DNA from 2 places in the Exiguobacterium sp. 17-1 genome. Region 1 is predicted to be linked to the other one. Evidence: riboswitches for the same ligand, from Rfam matches in the RefSeq annotation. Region 1 holds a riboswitch; the other holds the start of a gene.

Region 1 (7,435 bases):
CAGGTTATGTCATCAATCCCTACATCGGAACGACAAAACCGGATATGCGCTACACCCAACAAACAATTAACCGTCAAAAAATCTACACAGTCAAAACAACGACGTCTTATTTTGCGACACCGGTCAGTCCGAAAAGTTCCGGGTTGATCGAGCAGGGAAAACGGGTCTATCCCCGGTACCGGGTCGGCAATTTTTATGTCATTCAGTCCGGCTGGTCCCCTGTCTATCTGCCGGTCAGTGCCGTCACGGTAAAAACGGATACACGGATTGCACAGAAAAACACATCGCGCGGTGAAAAGTTGATTCAAGCAGCGGCCAAACACTTAGGAACACCGTATACATGGGGTTCGCAAACAGCAGCCAACGGCGGGTTTGATTGTTCCGGACTGATTCATTACGCTACGAATGAAGCCGGGAAATACGGCGGGCGGACGAATGTCAGTGGCTACTGGTACGGTGCATTCTTTACGAATCGCCGGACGACGATCAGCAGTGGGAAACGGTCGGATATCGTCTTCTTCGAAAATACGTACACAGATGGACCATCACATATCGGTATCATGCTCGACAATGAATATTTCATTCATGCCGGCGGCTCACAGCTGCAAATCAACTCGATTTATGAACCACGCTGGCGGGAACACTTCCTCGGCTTTAAATCGATGTAAAAACGAAAAGAGGCGTATGGAATCCGAGAGGATCCCATACGCCCTTCTTTCCTTGTTTCAGAATGTCATCTCGACGTATTTCGTCACTTGACGGTCCTCAAGGTATAATTCGATTTGTTCGCGATAGGCTTTATAGTGGTCCGATGCAATGTGGGCCTCAAGTGCTGCCTCATCTTGGTAGACTTCATAGAGCATGAACTGATGTTCATTTTCAATTGATTGATGTAATGTATAACGCAAGCAACCCGGCTCGTTTTGCGCTGCTTTGTAGACCGTACTTAGAATCGGAAAGACTTGATCTGCTAACCCTGCTTTGACTGTAAGAACGGCATTGACGATGATTTCACCCATATGTTGATTCCTCCTCTAATTGATTACCTCTATCTGTACCCGTTTTTACTCAAGACATACCGAAAAGGATGATTTCGATGCAAGAAAATTTATTTACTGCTCTTGATCACTACGAATCCGAGATGATTCGTTTACGCCGTGACTTTCACCGCCATCCGGAACTATCGTTTCAAGAAGTCCGGACGCCTGCTAAAATCGCTGCTTTTTACGATGGACTCGGTATTCCTTACCGTACAAACGTCGGTGGCAGCGGCATCGTCGCCACGCTGACCGGCACCCGTCCCGGAAAAACAATCGCCGTTCGGGCCGATTTTGACGCGTTGCCGTTACAGGAAGAAACAGAATTGTCGTTTCGTTCAATCCATCCCGGTGTCATGCATGCCTGCGGACACGACGGGCATACCGCCATCGTTCTTGGACTCGCCGCTGCTTTTCAGGGCATTCAAGATGAATTAACAGGAACTGTCGTCTTTATCCATCAACACGGCGAAGAAGTCTTTCCAGGTGGTGCCATTCAAATGATCGAGGACGGCTGTCTCGACGGCGTTGATGCGATTTTCGGTACTCACCTCGAAAACGAGCTGCCAGTCGGCTCAATCGGTTATCACAGCGGTCATACGTTATGTGCCATCGATGAATTTGAAATCGTTGTTCATGGTCAAGGCGGTCATGCCCAAGCCCCGCACCGGACGCAGGACGCGCTCGTCGCCGGTGCACAGCTTGTCTGCAATCTTCAGCACCTCGTCAGCCGACGTGTTGACCCGTTCGAACCGGCCATCGTTGCGATCGGTTCTTTCCATGCCGGAACAGCACCAAACATCGTGACCGGTGAAGCCCGGATTGTCGGAGAGATCCGGACGTTCAACGAACAACTCCGTCATCAGTTGCGTCAACAGGTGGATCTCGTCGCCCGGACGACCTGCGCCGGCATCGGCGCTGATTATTCGATTGATTTCACGACCGGTTATCCGTCGCTTTGGAATCATCCGGATGAAACACAGCTCGTCCGGGAAGCGGCCAGCTTTTTACCCGAAGCACAGGTTCGTGAGATGAAACCGATGATGGCAGCGGATGATTTTGCCTATTACCTCGAGCAGATCCCGGGCAGTTACTTCTTCACCGGATCTGCGAAAACAGATGGCCGAACAATTTACCCGCAACACCATCCGAAGTACGAAATCGATGAGCGGGCCTTACTGATTGGAGCGAAAACATTAGGAGCCACGGTTCTTCGCGCTCTACAAACATAAGGATTGACTTTCCACTTTTATGAATGGTATTATCATCCCAATGATAACGAACTTACATCAACTTCATATAACACTTATCAAGAGTGGACCGAGAGATCTGGATCGATGACGTCCCAGCAACCTGCGCACAGCAAGGTGCTACGACCAGCAAAGCGAAAGCTTTGGTTGATAAAAAGCGGCGACTCCTTTTGCAACCAAGCAAAGGAGTCGTTTTCGTTTTCTCGCTGTCAGAAATGAGAGCACTACGGTTCAAGGAACCAAGGGAAAGGGAGAGATGACATGGAAAAAGCAACATTTGCAGGAGGATGTTTCTGGTGCATGGTGACACCATTTGAGGAATTACCGGGGATTCACAGTATCGTATCCGGTTATACAGGAGGACACGTCGACAACCCGACATATGAGCAGGTCAAAACAGGAACGACCGGACATTCCGAAGTCGTCGAGATTACATTTGATCCGGCACTGTTTTCGTACGAACGGTTACTCGAACTGTACTGGCCGCAGACGGATCCGACCGATGCCGGCGGACAATTCCAGGACCGCGGTACACAGTATGCACCGGCGATTTTTTATCATACGGAAGAACAGCGACTTGCAGCGATTGCATCACGTGATGCATTAGCCGCGACAAACCGTTTCAAACAACCAATCGTCACACGAATCGAACCGGCACATGCCTTCTATCCGGCGGAAGAGTACCATCAAAACTTCCACAAAAAAAATCCGGCGCACTACAAAAAAGACCGGAAAGCTTCCGGTCGCGACGCCTTTATTGATGTCGCCTGGAAAGAAGAAGTATCCGTCTGATTCAGCTTCAAAAAGAGATCACCCTTTCACGCACTTTACTAGTAGAAGTGGCGTGAAAGAAATGATCTCTTTTTTTAATACCTTTTTTTCTTCAGGAAATGGCTTTAATGCCTTTCTCTTCCTCCACATCCTCCACGACTTGATACCGTTTCAAGACAAAAATGCCACTCAGCATGACGACCAGGCCGATGATCTGACCGAACGACAAATCGACTTTCGGTAAACCGAACCAGCCAAAGACGTCGACACAGAGCGCAAAACTGAGTTGCGAAATCAAGACGACGGAAATCGCAATTGACGGCCCCAGCAGTTGAATGCCGCGCATGACACAAAACACGACGCCGACGCCGACGAACCCGCCAAACAAATAAAGCGGTTTGACCTCGGTAAGTGCCGAGAGCTCCCCGCCCCGAAAGAAGACCAGTGCAAGCAACGAACCGAGCAATCCTACCAAAAAAACTAACGTCGTCGTCGCCCAGGCACCAAACGCATGACTCATCCGTGCATTCAAAACCGTTTGCAAACTGATCATCATCCCTGCGACGATAGCACAAAACATACCTAATCCCATTCTATTTCCTCCTCACAAGTTCGACTCAGGCAAACGAAAAGATCAAGACGCCCGTCAACATCAAACCGATACCGATCCACTGTCCTTTATTACTGCTCTTTTTAATGACTCCAAACCAGCCGTTCAGATCAATCACAAAAGCGCACAAAATCTGTGCGACGAGCAATAGCGACATCGCCCATGTCATCCCGAGCAATTGAATCGACGTCAGTTCCGTGACGACGACTAAGACGCCGAGTAATCCGCCGCTTGCATACACAAGTGGCAACGTGCGAAACCCGCCGATTTTCCGGTCCCGAACAAATCCGTAAATCAATAAACAGCCGATTAAACCGACGAAATGGACGATGGTCACGGATAACCACGGACCTACCGCGTCACCGAGACGGGCATTAAAGATGCCTTGCAGCGCGATGAATAGTCCGCTAAATAAAGCAAAAATGATTCCTTGCATCTTCATCCTCCTTTTTCTCTAGTTATGAGTAGACCCTATTCTGCCATCTTTTTAAAGGACAAATGTCCTGAAATCAAAAAAAGCCGACCTCATCGGTCAGCTATGCTTGCATTCAAGCTACTGAAGTGCCCGGTACGTCCGTTCGATCCGTCCAAAGGCATCGTCCATCATCCGGTTAAACAGTTCCGCAACGGTCGGAACATCATCAATCAAACCGGAAATGAGACCGGCATTGACATATCCTGCTGTTTCGTCGCCTTCGAGTGCCCCTTTGATATGAAACGATTCGTTCGTCTGTTCCTGAAAGGCAACGAGTGATGTCGGCTGCAGCGCAGCGACATACGGCCCGTTCAACACCCGCCGGACTTGTCCGATTTCTCGGCCAATGATTCGTGTCTCGAGGTCATCTGCCTGCACAAGATGTCTTTTATAGTGCTCATGTACACGAGATTCTTGTGTCGCAATCAACCGGGTTCCGAGTTGCACCCCTTCTGCTCCGAGCATCCAGGCAGCCGCAAGACCACGCCCGTCGCCGATACCACCGGCGGCAAGGACGGGGATCGTGACATGATCCGTGATTTGCGGAATCAAGGTCATCGTCGTCAACTCAAGTGGTGAATTGATACCTGCGGCTTCGACTCCTTCCGCTACCAGCACATCCACTCCGGCCTGCTCGGCTTTAATCGCTTGTTTAACGGACGCGACGACACCAATCGTCTGGATTCCCGCCTCCCGTAACTTCGATAAAAAAGGAGCCGGATTACCGGCTGACAAGGACACGACCGAAATGCGTTCCTCAATTGCTAACTCAATCAACTGTTCGGTATGAGGTGAGACCCGGATGGCGATATTCAAAGCAAAAGGACGCGACGTCAACCGGCGTGTCGCTTCAATCAATCGTTTGACTTCAGCAGGCGTCATCGTCCCGCATCCAATCGTTCCGAGTCCCCCGGCATTCGAGACCGCTCCCGTCAGTTCGGCATGGCTGATGTTTCCCATACCACCCTGAATGATCGGCACATCGATCTGTAATTTGGTACATAGACGAGACATGGTCTCCCTCCGTTTCCGTTGTTAAGAATGGTATACTAAGTAAGACTGAATTTTAATTCATTTCCAGAAAAGAGGCGTTTTCATGAATATCCCGTACCGCGATATCTCCCCAAGCTTAGCAGCACATGTTTTTGTCGCCCCCGGTGCTTTTTTGATCGGTGACGTGACAGTCGGCGAAGAATCGACGATTTGGTTCAATGCCGTCCTGCGTGGTGATGAAGGTCCGATTACAATCGGCAAACGTTGCAGTATCCAGGATAATGCGACCATCCATCTCTACGAAGGTGCACCGGTCATTGTCGAAGATGAAGTGACGGTTGGTCACAATGCCATCCTGCACGGTTGTAAAATCGGTCGGCGTTCCATCGTCGGTATGGGTGCGACTGTTCTCGATCATGCTGAAATCGGGGAAGAATGTATCATCGGTGCCAACACATTAATCCCGTCCGGCAAAAAATTCCCGCCTCGTTCGCTCATCATCGGATCACCGGGCAAGGTCGTGCGTGAACTCACGGCAGCGGACCTCGAGATGATTCAAGAATCCATCGATTCATATGTCGATAAAGGATACGCTTTCCGGAAACAACTTGCCGAGAATTGATTCCCGGCATAAAAACGCTCATCTCGCTTCTTCGGGATGAGCGTTTTTGTTTATCGTTCTGCGAATAATGGATGTTCCGATGCATCATAATCAGCACTTTTTTGGGTCACATCATGTGTTTCACGGAAGATGGATTCAAAAAACCGACTCGCCGGTTCTGCGAGCAAGCGGTAGTATTGTTCAAACAATAAGGCCGCATGATGACCGCTCCACTCATCCGGTAACAACTCTTGCGGCAGACCGGGATCGGTGAATAAAAATTTCCGGTATTCATGGACAAGGGTCGTCCGTTCGACAAAACACTGCTCCTCGTCCATCTCGCCAAGCTGAATCCGGCTTTGATGGACGATATAACGCCGGCTGTATTCGGCGATGAACCGTTCATACCGTTCTTGCAGTTCGTCCAGGGGAAAAGCGCGTTCGACCAGCGATTGATCCGGTTGCGGTCCATGGTATTCGCCGACGAAAAAATCGACATACTCGGTGATACCGTACGCGTCAATCAACCGTTCCGCTTCTTTTTCAAGAGGGTTCGGTGAAATCCAGACGCCGTTCGATAAATTACCGAAACCACTCCACGACAACTCTTTCCGTAATTCATCGCGGATTTGCCGTTTGTCTTCCGGAATTGTATACATCAAGGTCCGCCATTTTCCGTCCCAGACATGAGGCGTCGACTTGTAGATTCGTCGTGCGGCTTCTTCCATCCGCTCGACACCACGCGGGGTCAACGAATAAAAACTTTTCGTCCCTTGTTTTTGCGACGTCAACCAACCTTGTTTGACCATCCGGGAAACGGCAACCCGGACGGCCTGTTCATTATGGCCGAATTCTTTGAGCAGACGAATCAGACTGCCGACCCAGATTTGATTGCCGTAATGGCGGATGTAATCTCCGTATACTGTAAAAATCATCGATTGTGTATTCGCACTCATGTCATTCACTCTCTCTTTAATATAACGTTTTTTTGTGTACCGTTAGTATACGTGTTATTTCAGAAGACGACCATCCTCATTTCCCTTGAAACTGCGGTGTCCGTTTTTCAGCGAAGGCACGTAACGCCTCCAGCCGGTCTTCCGTCGGGATGACCACTTCGTAAGCCGTCGTCTCAATTTCCAATCCTTGCGCGAGCGTATGATCCAGTCCTTGATCAATCGCCATTTTCGCCTGCCGGATCGCGACCGGTCCGTTTTGTAGCATCTCGTCAGCGAAAGCCAGACAGACTTCCATCAATTCTTCCCCCGTCGAGACGACACGCGAGACGATTCCGTACTGTTCAGCGGTCTCCGCATCAATTTTCTTAGCGGTGAAAATCAATTCCTTCGCCCGGGTCTCTCCAATCAACCGCGGCAACCGTTGCGTCCCGCCGGCACCGGGAATGATACCGAAGCTCGTTTCTGTCAATCCGACCAGTGCGCCTTTGACGATCACCCGGAAATCACAGGCGAGCATCCATTCGAAGCCGCCACCGAGCGCATGACCATTGACGGCAGCAATCGTCGGTTGCGGAAGACGCGCGATATCGGTGAAGACGTCACGAATCGCTTCAACGTTTCGTCGTACTTCCGTTTCGTTTAACGTCATCCGTTCCTTCAAGTCAGCACCAGCGCTGAACGCCTTACCTGTTCCGGTAAAGACGGCAACCCGGATAGTCGGATCGTGACGGACAGTCGTGAC
Region 2 (7,435 bases), on a different contig from region 1:
TCTCCCTTATCTGCTCTATGTTTTTTTTAATGTCTCCGAATTTTCCGTGCCAACAGATTACCTGTCGTCTGTAACCCTTGAACAAGAATCACGAGTATCCCGACCGTGATGATCATGACGGTCGTATCAAACCGTTGGTAGCCGTAGGTGATCGCTAAGTCACCCAGTCCGCCACCACCGATCGCTCCGGCCATCGCCGATGCACCGATTAAGCCGATCGTCGCAATCGTCAAGTTCAGAACCAGCGAGCTGAGGGCTTCCGGCAACAGGAAGCGGAAAATTGTCTGCAACGGTGTCGCCCCCATCGCTTCTGCCGCCTCCAAGACACCGGTATCGACTTCCAGTAATGAACTTTCGATCAATCGGGCGATGTACGGTGCCGCGTAAAAAACAAGCGGAACGATGGCTGCCTGCGTCCCGATCGACGATCCGACAATCAAGCGTGTCAGCGGAATGATCGCGACGAGCAGGATAATGAACGGGACGGACCGGAAGATGTTGACGATGCCGCTTAAGACATTGAAGAAAGGAATTTGTTCAAGCAACGCCCCTTTACGTGTGACGACGAGCAGAATGCCGAGCGGTAAACCGATTAATGTCGAGAAAAGTAACGACAGTCCGACCATCGTCAACGTCTGCAGGAATGCATTCCAAATATCTGTGTAATTAACTAACATCCGCGAGCACCTCCTCGACGACGACATCCGACTGATGAATGTAATGCAATGCCCGTTTGATTTCCGTCGCGTCGCCGATCAGTTCAACGAGCAGACTGCCGAACGGAATGTTTTGCAGTTCCGTGATGCTACCGTGCAGGATGTTGAGATCGACATCAAACCGTTTCGCGACTTGCGATAAGAGCGGTTGCCCCGTCCCTGCCCCGAGGAAGTTGATTTTGTAGATGTGATGTCCGGCATCCCGTTGATCGATGACGGTTTGAACCGATGCCGGAATTTCATCCTGCATGACGGAGCGGACGAAGTTTTTTGCCGTTGCCGTCTGTGGATTCGAGAAGACATCGAACACGGTACCCGATTCAATCAGCTGACCGGCTTCGATGACGGCGACACGGTCACAAATCTCACGGATGACACCCATCTCATGGGTAATCAGTAAAATCGTGATGCCGTATTCCTGATTAATCTGTTTCAACAGGCGTAATATGTGTTGCGTCGTCTGGGGATCGAGGGCGGATGTCGCCTCGTCACACAACAGGACCGACGGCTGGGTCGCGAGTGCCCGGGCGATTCCGACCCGTTGTTTCTGTCCGCCCGATAACTGATCCGGATAATGATCGGCCTTATCTGCCAAATCGACGAAGTCCAGTAGTTCGCTGACCCGCCGGTTGACTTCCTCTTTTTTGACACCTTTTAAGACAAGCGGTTTTGCGACATTCGCAAACACTGTATTCGAATCCAGCAGGTTGAAATGCTGAAAGATCATTCCGATATGTTGTTTTGCCTCCCGCAGCTGCTTCGCCGAGAGGGTTGTCAAATCTTGTCCATCGACCGTCACGCTGCCGGATGTCGGCCGTTCGAGCAGGTTGACGCATCGTAATAAGGAACTTTTCCCGGCTCCGCTGAAACCGATGACACCAAAGATTTCGCCTTTTCGGATTTCGAGATCCACTCCGTTCAACGCAGCGATCGATTGGTCATTTGTTTCATAGATTTTTTTTACATTTTTGAATGTAATCACCACTTTTTCCCCCTTCAAAATACAAAAAAGGTCTCTTCTTAAGAAACAAGAAGAGACCTGGATCCGCACAATGGCAGAATCCACTCGACTCATCTCTCAGACAATTGTCTGATGGAATTGGCACAGTGCTCATAATGAGTCTGTTGCCGAGGTTTCGTAGGGCCAGTCCCTCCACCTCTCTGGATAAGTGTTGCGGTATGAAATTCGTATGTGTGTTGTTGCCGGTTGAACTTATGTCGTAAAACTAATTTTTACACTACAGAAAGATCTTTTAAAGGTCAACCATATTTTCAAAAATAAACCATATGACCCATATCGATTGTTGTACCGGGACAAACCGGATTCTTGCATAAATTTTGATGCCATTAAAGAGAGTTTGACAATTCATTTCCGTCAATGCTATTATCTTCTCAATGATTAATCCGACAATTCCTATACGATATATCAAGAGTGGACGAGAGACCTGGCTCTAGGACTCCACGGCAACCTGCTACTATGCAAGGTGCTCCGACCAGCAAAGCGGCTGCTTTGGATGATACACACGAGAAACTCGTTTGCGTCCAAAGCCAAACGGGTTTTTATTTTTGAAATGGAGGACGAGATGATGAGTATGGTTTATCCTGTTATACCGGGTGCAGAAGCCTTTTCCTTAGGACGCGGATCCGTCGGCATTTTGCTCTGTCATGGTTTTAACGCAACACCGCAAAGTGTTCGGGCTGTAGGAGAACAGTTCGCAGAACATGGCTTCTCCGTCTATGCGCCTCGCCTGCACGGTCACGGGACGGATGTACGGGAATTCGAAACGACGATGGCAGACGACTGGAAACAGAGCTTACGTGACGGCTTCGAACAATTGGCCGCACGGTGTGAATCAATCTTCATCGTCGGACAATCGATGGGCGCGACACTTGCCCTGTCGCTCGCCGCTGAAGGTCTCCCGGTCGCAGGAATCATCACCATCAACGCCGCCTTGGCTGTCCCTGCTTACGAAGCCTTGTCGTTCACCGATTGTCCGGTCTATCTTCCGGAAAGTGTCCCTGATATCAAACAATCGGCTTTTGAAATCATCTATGATCTTGTCCCCGCCGTCTGCGCTTCAGAACTGTTGCGACTCATCGATGAGACGCGACCACACTTAGCAACGATTCAAATTCCGACACTTATTTTATATTCTGCCGAGGATCACGTCGTCCCGCCAACCTGTTCGGATTATTTGTACCGGACGATTGGCACAGCGGATAAACGCAGTTATTGTCTGCTTGACTCGTACCATGTTGCGACACTCGATTATGATCAAAAGACAATTGTTCGGGAAACCTTACGATTCGTCGAGCAGTTCAGCCAGTTGACACGGACCGGTTGATATAAAAAAAAGCGAACGATTCTTTGGCCTCACTGCCAGGAATCGTTCGCTTTTTCAAATCGGATATGCTCAATTCTGCTGTTGTTTTTTCCATTCCTGTAACGGTTGTGGTTTGCCCGGTACTTGATGACAATGGCGGCAACGTGGTTCATAGGATTCAGACGCCCCGACCAAAATGATTGGATCATTGTAGTTTGCGGGTTTCCCGTCAATCAATCGTTGTGTCCGCGATGCCGGATCTCCGCACGACAGACAAATCGCCTGTAATTTCGTCACGAATTCTGCACGTGCCAACAATTCGGGCATCTTGCCGAATGGCTCCGCCCGAAAGTCTTGATCGAGTCCTGCACAAATGACGCGTTTGCCATCTTGAGCCAGTGCTTCGATGACCGCGACGATTTCGTCGTCAAAGAATTGAACTTCGTCAATGGCGACGATTTGTGTTTCTTCCGCCACTGCTGCATAGACATCACGACTCGTCGCCATCGGAATCGCGATGACGGAATTGCCGACGTGCGACACGACATGCTCCTCGTGGTACCGGTCATCGATTGCCGGCTTGAACACCTGAACCGGTAACTTTCCATACTGTGCCCGTCTGACACGACGGATCAGTTCTTCTGATTTGCCGGAAAACATGCTTCCACAAATCACTTCAATCCAACCATATTGATTGATCACATGCATCATCGTAAACACCGTCCTCTAAATTAGTCACTTTAACGAGTATAGCCCGAATCTAAATTGAGAAAAAGGATTGACTTCTAAAAATCAAAAACCCGTGCCAAATTCCCCACTTTCTTCATCTTCTCATTTCAACTGGTATGTATTTCCTGTACACTGAAAGAGAAGTTTCTTTGAAGGAAGGTGACTCCGATTCATCATATATTACATGAAGTCCTCCACCAATATGGAGCGTTCGGACTCGCCGTTCTGCTGGCCGGCGGAATCGTTGGTCTTCCTGTTCCGGACGAGACATTACTCGTCATGTCAGGATTCTGGATGCACCATGGTGATTTACCGCTTGCCGGAACGATTCTTGCTGCCTATGCCGGCAGCTGTATCGGTATGACAATCAGCTATGTCCTCGGTCTAAAGCTCGGAATGCCATTATTGCATCGAATGGCTCCGAAGTTACGGATTTCTGAAAAACATATTTTCAAAGCGGAAGCCGGATTTTTACGTTACGGAAAAACCGTCCTCATTATCGGTTATTACATACCCGGACTCCGTCAACTCTCTGCTTTTTTTGCCGGTGTCTCGAAAATGCCGTTCCGGATTTTCGTTACTTATGCTTATACCGGTGCTTTAATTTGGATCAGCATCTTTTTAGGGGCAGGTTATTTCCTGGGTCGTCATTTTTCCTTCAGTCTGCTCATGGAACATTTTGCAAATAATCCGGATACACTCCCGTATCTGATTGGTGCTGCCGGTGGAATCGGACTCTCTTTCGTCTTAAGAACGTATCTGGCGTACCGTACTAAGTTCTGTCTATACAAAAACAGCCTGCTCCAGTGATGGAGACAGGCTGTTTTTTAATACTGAAGTCGCAATTACTTGCGGCCGTATTTTTTGTTGAAGCGATCGACACGACCGTCTGCAGCGTTGAACTTTTGACGACCAGTGTAGAATGGGTGCGAGTCCGAAGACACATCCACACGGATGAGTGGGTACTCGTTTCCATCTTCCCAAGTGATTGTCTCGTTCGAAGAACGTGTAGAACCAGTCAAGAATTTGTACTCAGTAGTTGAGTCCATAAATACAACTTTGTTGTAGTTTGGGTGAATTCCTTGTTTCATGGTTGTTTTCTCTCCTTCCGCCCTGGTTCATTTGCTGAGCCAGAGTAAGTTACCTTCCTATACTAAACGATTTTTTCACGACCCGCAATACCTATTTTCAAGTCGTTGTGTCGGTTTTCGTCACACGCGGTTTAACAGGCGCGCGCCGGACGGGTTTCTTCTTTTCTTTATTCAGTTCAACAAAAAATTCTTCGTTATTTTTCGTGTCCCGAATCTTGCGTAAGAAGCTGTCGACAAACTCATTTGACTCGTTCATCGTCCGGCGGATCGTCCACAGGGCGTCGAGTTGATCTTTCGGTAACAACAACTCTTCTTTCCGTGTTCCTGATTTCCGGATATCGATGGCCGGGAAGATCCGGCGCTCGGATAACTTGCGGTCTAGATGCAGTTCCATGTTGCCGGTTCCTTTAAACTCTTCATAGATGACATCATCCATCCGGGAACCGGTCTCGACGAGGGCTGTCGCGAGAATCGTCAGGCTGCCACCGTGTTCGATGTTCCGGGCGGCTCCGAAAAAGCGTTTTGGTTTATGGAAAGCGGCCGGATCGATCCCTCCGGACAACGTTCGTCCGCTTTGCGGAACCGTTAAGTTGTAAGCACGTGTCAAACGTGTAATCGAATCCATCAAGATAACGACATCTTTTTTATGTTCGACGAGACGCATCGCCCGCTCAAGGACAAGCTCCGAAATCCGGACGTGGTTGTCCGGTGTTTCGTCAAACGTCGAACTGACGACATCCGCTCCCGGAACAGACCGCTCGATGTCCGTCACTTCCTCCGGGCGCTCATCAATCAATAGAATGATCAATTCGACATCGGGGTGATTCACTTGAATCGAATTCGCGATTTCTTTTAATAGAGAAGTCTTACCGGCTTTAGGCGGTGCGACGATCAAACCGCGTTGGCCAAACCCGACCGGCGCAATCATATCCATCACCCGGACCGACAAATGACGCGGTTCTGTTTCAAGTCGCATCAGGCGATCCGGATAAATCGGCGTCAATGCCGGGAAGAACAGACGATTCCGTGCCGTGTCCGGCGCTTCTCCATTGACTGCTTCCACACTTAAAAGACCTTGGAACCGTTCATTCTCTTTTGGCGGTCGGACCTTTCCAGTCACGACGTCTCCGTTACGGAGATTAAAGCGGCGGATTTGTGAAGCGGCGATATAGATATCTTCAGAGGATTGCGAATAGTTGATAGGACGAAGGAAGCCGAAGCCGCCATCATTTTGCATCTGTGGGTTTCCGGGAATAACTTCGAGTACCCCCTCGAGGAAATAAAGACCGGTGGATTCTGCTTGCGCTTTAAGAATTTTGAACATCAATTCGCGCTTACGAGCCTCACGGTACTGTGGTACGTTTTTTGTTTTTGCGATTTCATATAAATCTTTTAATGTCAGGTTGCTTAATTGAGCAAGTGTATAGGAACGTTCTGGTTTGTCAGTTTTCTCAGTTGGCATGTGCATTCACCTATTCTTCGTATAAATTCAGGAGCAAAGGATTTCATCTTCATGGTGCAAATTCATGGTGCAAAGGATCTTGGTGTATATTCTTCGTGAATTAAAGGTATCACATTTCATCCATTTCGTCGTGATTTAAGAAATGGGAATTTCTTCTTTGTAATATTCGAGTATATTATTGCAGTTATGTTACAAAAACGTCATGTTTTGTAGCGGAACTGAAAAAACGTTTTCATGTATCCGCATGCTAAGATAATCGTGCAGAGAAAAACTTACACAGTTGTAAGGTGCACTGCTTAAACAAACACTTAATGAGATACATCATATAACTCGGTTTTCAAAACTACTTTAAAATGACATGGAGGATTTCACATATGAAACGTTTTCTAGCATCGGTCGCGACAGCAGCATTAGTGGTTTCAGGATTTGCATCAGTGGGAACAGATAAGGTTGAGGCAGCTTCTACAGTAACGAAAGTCAAGATCACAGATAGCGGATTACGTGTTCGTACGGCTCCTTCTACTAAAGCAAGCATCGTCGGTAAAGTAAACGCAGGCCAAACATTTACATACAAAGGTAAATCAGGCAGCTGGACTAAAATTTCGTACGGTGGCAAAACACGTTATGTATCTACACAGTATACGAAAACATACAAGTCTTCTACTTCAACGGCTAAAAAATCAACAACTTCATCTTCAACACGTACACGCCTTCTAAGCGAAGCAGCTAAACATAAAGGAACTCCTTATGTATGGGGCGGAACGACAACTCGTGGATTTGACTGCTCTGGTTTCACAAGCTACGTCTACAAAAAAGCAGCAGGCAAAACATTGCCACGTACGTCTTCTTCACAATATTCTTCTTCTAGAAAAGTAAGTGTCTCAAACGTTCAACCTGGAGATCTTGTTTTCTTCTCACACGGTAGCGGCATTCAACACGTCGGTATGGCGACAAGCAAATCAAGCATGGTCAACTCAGAAACAGGTGGCGTCAAGTACTCAAGCTTCAAATCAGGTTACTGGGGTTCACGCCTTGTCGGCGCGGGTTCATACCTATAATTTAACGAACCAAGCGGTTGAGCATCGGCTCGATCGCTTTTTTTCTACCCTATTA

The links. Region 1 has a riboswitch for S-adenosylmethionine ahead of msrA (peptide-methionine (S)-S-oxide reductase MsrA). Riboswitches for the same ligand answer to the same signal wherever they lie in the genome.
Region 2: another riboswitch for S-adenosylmethionine. It lies ahead of MUN34_RS00410 (alpha/beta hydrolase); the one in region 1 lies ahead of msrA (peptide-methionine (S)-S-oxide reductase MsrA).

The regions. Positions count from the first base shown of each region.
Region 1 covers NZ_JALIGJ010000004.1:270,569-278,003, reverse strand. Annotated here, with positions in the region: gene MUN34_RS12420 (SH3 domain-containing C40 family peptidase) at 1-668, shown strand, start outside; gene MUN34_RS12415 (putative quinol monooxygenase) at 726-1,019, opposite strand; gene MUN34_RS12410 (M20 metallopeptidase family protein) at 1,097-2,269, shown strand; SAM riboswitch class I at 2,341-2,444, shown strand; gene msrA (peptide-methionine (S)-S-oxide reductase MsrA) at 2,549-3,079, shown strand; gene MUN34_RS12400 (DMT family transporter) at 3,171-3,650, opposite strand; gene MUN34_RS12395 (DMT family transporter) at 3,676-4,104, opposite strand; gene MUN34_RS12390 (NAD(P)H-dependent flavin oxidoreductase) at 4,222-5,157, opposite strand; gene MUN34_RS12385 (gamma carbonic anhydrase family protein) at 5,240-5,758, shown strand; gene paaX (phenylacetic acid degradation operon negative regulatory protein PaaX) at 5,809-6,693, opposite strand; gene MUN34_RS12375 (enoyl-CoA hydratase-related protein) at 6,770-7,435, opposite strand, start outside.
Region 2 covers NZ_JALIGJ010000001.1:67,688-75,122, reverse strand. Annotated here, with positions in the region: gene MUN34_RS00420 (methionine ABC transporter permease) at 27-677, opposite strand; gene MUN34_RS00415 (methionine ABC transporter ATP-binding protein) at 667-1,698, opposite strand; SAM riboswitch class I at 1,785-1,888, opposite strand; SAM riboswitch class I at 2,137-2,240, shown strand; gene MUN34_RS00410 (alpha/beta hydrolase) at 2,303-3,061, shown strand; gene MUN34_RS00405 (thymidine kinase) at 3,131-3,751, opposite strand; gene MUN34_RS00400 (DedA family protein) at 3,929-4,579, shown strand; gene MUN34_RS00395 (type B 50S ribosomal protein L31) at 4,615-4,860, opposite strand; gene rho (transcription termination factor Rho) at 4,958-6,322, opposite strand; gene MUN34_RS00385 (C40 family peptidase) at 6,697-7,380, shown strand.